Regions from separate parts of the Clostridium gasigenes genome, predicted to be linked through region 1. Evidence: a T-box and tRNA genes for the amino acid it is inferred to sense, from the RefSeq annotation. Region 1 holds a T-box; the other holds one or more tRNA genes.

Region 1 (2,211 bases):
TTTGCATCTTTGCTTATAATCCTTAGATTTTAAAAGATTATATATATCATGAACATCTAAATCAGTAAGTTCGTAGTTATGAGATATATCAAGTGGATATCTCTTTTTAATCCTATCAAGTTTCCCGATTGTACGAACCGTGCCACCAACTCCAATTATAGAATCATATGTGTTTTCAGTTACCCATTGCAAGTCACGTAAATGAGAGTTTATAAGGTTTATAGTTACATCTAAATCATCTCTAGATATTCTATCAGTTAAGTTATAATTGTATGATAAATTTACACAGCCAAAAGGAAGTGTTGCACTTTTGATAATGCATCCATTTTGAATCCAAGCTAAGTGAGTGCTATTTCCTTCAACTTCTACCATTAAAGAATTTTCTACATATATACTTCTAGTTACACCTATAAAGTTATAGTGGATTTCTTCTTCACAAGATAACACTCTAATATCAACATCTAATTCAGATTTAATTGTTGATATTAACAAATCTTTATTTTGTGCAGTTCTAAAGGATTCAGTAGCAACTGCAATTATTTTAGAAGCGCCAGATACAATGCATAATGATTTAAAAGCTCTAAGTGTAGAAAGAATTAAACTGATTTTATCATTGCATATTTCACATCCGTTAACTAAGTCAGAACATAATCTTATAGAAGATTTAAGTTCATCTATAACTTTAAAATAACCATCATCTTCAACCTCAGTTAACATTAATCGAAGAGTATTAGGACCAATATCAATAACACCTATTTTATTCATAAGAACTCCTTATTTACTTTAGTATTATAATTTAGTTTCTAATTCAATATTATATCACTTTTAAAAATAAAGAATAGATAAAATTTACTGACTAGTTATTTATTTGGATATGCCTTAACTAAAATTAAAGTTTATAAATGAAATTATTTTTATGAGTTGACAAAAAAACTTAGAGTTATGTATAATAGGTATATTAATAAATTTAAAATAAAGTCAAAGAAGAGGAAAGTACTTTAATTTAATCTTTTAGCGAATAGGGAGATGGTGTGAGCCCTACAAGATAAATTAAAAGGAAAAGAGACTTGGAGACATCTACTGAAATTAAGTAGGATAGATCGTATAAGCTGCGTTAAAGCAATGAGTGGCATTCATAAATGCAACTAGAGTGGTACCGCGGTTACTTCCGTCTCTTATTTTTAAAAGAGATGGCTTTTTTTATTTTCAAGTAAATATAATGAAATGCCTAAAATATAGGGAGGAATAATTATGGATTATAAAATGAAAATTGCAGAGCTTATAAAAGAACATATGGATATGGATGTTAAGCTTATTGAAAATTTAATAGAAATACCACCAAGACCAGAAATGGGGGATTTCGCATTCCCATGTTTCCAATTCTCAAAAACACTTAGAAAAGCACCAAATATGATAGCAGCAGAGTTAAAAGATAAATTAAATGCAGAAGGGTTTGAAAAAATAGATAATTTAGGACCATATGTAAACTTTTTTGCAGATAAAGCTATATTTACAAAAAATGCTATAGAAAAAATCCTAGAAGAAGGAGATAATTATGGATCATCAAATGTAGGAGAAGGAAAAACTGTTTGTGTTGAACATTCATCACCAAACATTGCAAAGCCTTTCCATGTTGGTCATCTTTTCTCAACTTCAGTTGGAAATTCATTATACAGATTATTTAAAAAAGAAGGGTATACTGTAGAAGGAATTAATCACTTAGGAGATTGGGGAACACAATTTGGTAAGTTAATATCAGCATATAAAAGATGGGGTAATGAAAAAGCTCTAGAAGAAAATGCAATAGATGAGTTACTTAGAATATATGTTAAGTTCCATGATGAAGCTGAGAATGATCCATCATTAGTTGATGAAGGAAGAGCATACTTTAAAGCTTTAGAAGATGGAGATAAAGAAGCAGAAGCATTATGGGAAAGATTCAGAAACTTAAGCCTAAAAGAATTTGATAGGGTATATAGCATATTTAACGTAGAATTTGATTCCTATGCAGGAGAAGCCTTCTACAATGATAAAATGGGTGTTGTAGTTAATGAGCTAAAAGAAAAGAAACTTTTAGTTGAAAGTAATGGAGCACAAGTAGTTATGCTTGATGAATATAACATGCCACCATGCATAGTGTTAAAAGGAGATGGAGCATCTATATATGCAACAAGAGATTTAGCAGCAGCTATGTATAGAAAGAAAAAATAT
Region 2 (2,211 bases), 1.1 Mb from region 1:
AAAGGAATTGAAAGGATTTTGCGTTATGATAGAAGAAATTTTTAATAAAGATAATTATAGTGATTATTTAAATATGGGTAAATGCAGTAATGATCATAGATATGCCCAAAAAACATTTAGTTATAGTGAATTAAATAATACAATAGAAACTTTAAAAGAAAAGAATTTATCACAAGAAGAATTTTTACTAAATATAACTCATGATTTAAGAGCTCATCTAAGCATAATTCTAAGTGTTATGCAGTGTATTGATTGTGGAAATGCTAAGGTTGCAGATGAAAAGGCTAGAGAATACCTAAAGATGATAAAAAGAAATAGTTTGAAAATGCTTAAATTAATAAATAATTTGATAGATACAACTAAATTTCAAAATAATTATTATGAATTAAATAAAACTAATATAGATATAGTATCTATGATAGAAGGCACTATAAACTGTATAGATAAATATGCTATACAAAAAAACATACATTTAATATTTGATACAAATAAAGAAGACTGTATAATGGCTGTAGATCCAGAAGTTATAGATAGAATAATAATGAATTTAATTTCTAATGCTATTAAATTTTCATGCAAAGATAAAAATATATATATAAATTTACTTATTAATAGTGAAGAAGTTAAAATATCAGTTAAAGATGAAGGTCCAGGAATATCTGAGGATGATAAAGCGAAGATATTTAATAGGTTTTATCAAGTGACTAAACGAAAAGATAGTGAACAGGCTGGTTCGGGAATAGGATTAGATTTAGTAAATTACTTAACTAAAGCTCATGGTGGGTCGGTTATATTAAATAGTGAATGTGGTGTTGGATCAGAATTTATAGTTACATTACCAATTACCAAGACTAATGAAAAAGAAATAATTAGTCAAAGTCAAAGTAGTAAAATCGAAATGCTAGAGATAGAATTTTCTGATATATATTTATAAAATAACAATAGTTAGTACTGAATAATAACTCAGTACTTGATTTATGTATTTCTTTATGATAATATGAAAATTGTTGAAATATGCGGTGGTAGCTCAGTTGGATAGAGTAGCTGGCTACGAACTAGTTGGTCGGAGGTTCGAATCCTCTCCGCCGCACCATTTAAAGGCCTTACTTATAGTAATGTCTTTTTTTTATTACCTTTTTTAGCATTTATAAATATTAGATACTTTCAAAAAAATAATAAATTAAGTTAATAAGTTACTATTTTTTGAATTTACTTATTTTTAAGTAAAATATACATTTAAATTAAAAGTCTCGAAAGAGGCTTTTTTTTATGTTAATTAATAAAAATATAAAATTATGGGGAAATATAAATATAAATATAAATTTAAGGGAGGGATTTTTATAAAAGTCGATATTTTAATAAATCAATTAGATGAACATAATGAAGGAAACATATTAGCAACTAAAAAGTTTCAGGCAAAAGAAGTTATATTTTTAAGATCAACTGATGAAGATAAGGATATAAAGGCTATAAAGACTTATTATGAAAATTATATGTCTAATGTAATTTTTAGTGAAATTATAGTAAAAGAGGGTGATATAAAAGAGTTAACAAAACTGATTATAGATAATAAAGATAAAAATGTTTTGGTTAATTTAACTGGAGGTAAAAGAATTAATTCATTAATTCTTTTAGAATTATGTAATGAGAATTATGTTAAATCTATATATGTAGATATTAAGAGTAAGCATTTATATACTATGGATAATAAAATAGAAATATTAAAAGAACAATTTGGAGACTTAGAAATAGTAGATATAATAGAAGCTTCGGGAGGTTCTATTATAGAGGATTCTACAGATTTATGCCAAAAGAAAGATTTAATATATTTAACAAAACAAATATATAGTAATTTACCTTTGTGGCATAAATATAAACAAAAATTATACGATGCAAATATATTCTCTCATGAGTATAAAGATTCTAAAAAAATAGTTGTAAATATGGAAAACTTACAAAATGAAGAAAAAAATCTATTAAATAAAATTATGAAAAAGCTAATTGAAATGGGAGAAATAGATTGTTTGCATATTAACGATAGTAAAATAGAGGTGTTATTTTTAAATAATTATCTTAAAGCTTTCTTATTTAAAAGTGGAACATGGCTAGAGCTTGCAACAAATATTTTAGTTAAAGAAATACAAGAAGTAGATCAAGTTAAAAATGGAGTTATATTCTTATGGAATGATGATATTAAAGGTGTTAGAAATG

Evidence for each region. The T-box of region 1 lies ahead of argS (arginine--tRNA ligase). A T-box ahead of a tRNA ligase gene usually reads a tRNA of that ligase, here a tRNA-Arg.
Region 2: it encodes a tRNA-Arg, which carries the amino acid that the T-box ahead of argS (arginine--tRNA ligase) is inferred to sense. The anticodon was not compared.

Annotation. Positions count from the first base shown of each region.
Region 1 is NZ_CP071376.1:65,490-67,700, reverse strand. It holds gene J1C67_RS00320 (Ppx/GppA phosphatase family protein) at 1-765, opposite strand, end outside; T-box leader at 973-1,179, shown strand; gene argS (arginine--tRNA ligase) at 1,252-2,211, shown strand, end outside.
Region 2 is NZ_CP071376.1:1,215,081-1,217,291, reverse strand. It holds gene J1C67_RS05940 (sensor histidine kinase) at 26-934, shown strand; tRNA gene J1C67_RS05935 (tRNA-Arg) at 1,017-1,093, shown strand; gene J1C67_RS05930 (Card1-like endonuclease domain-containing protein) at 1,296-2,211, shown strand, end outside.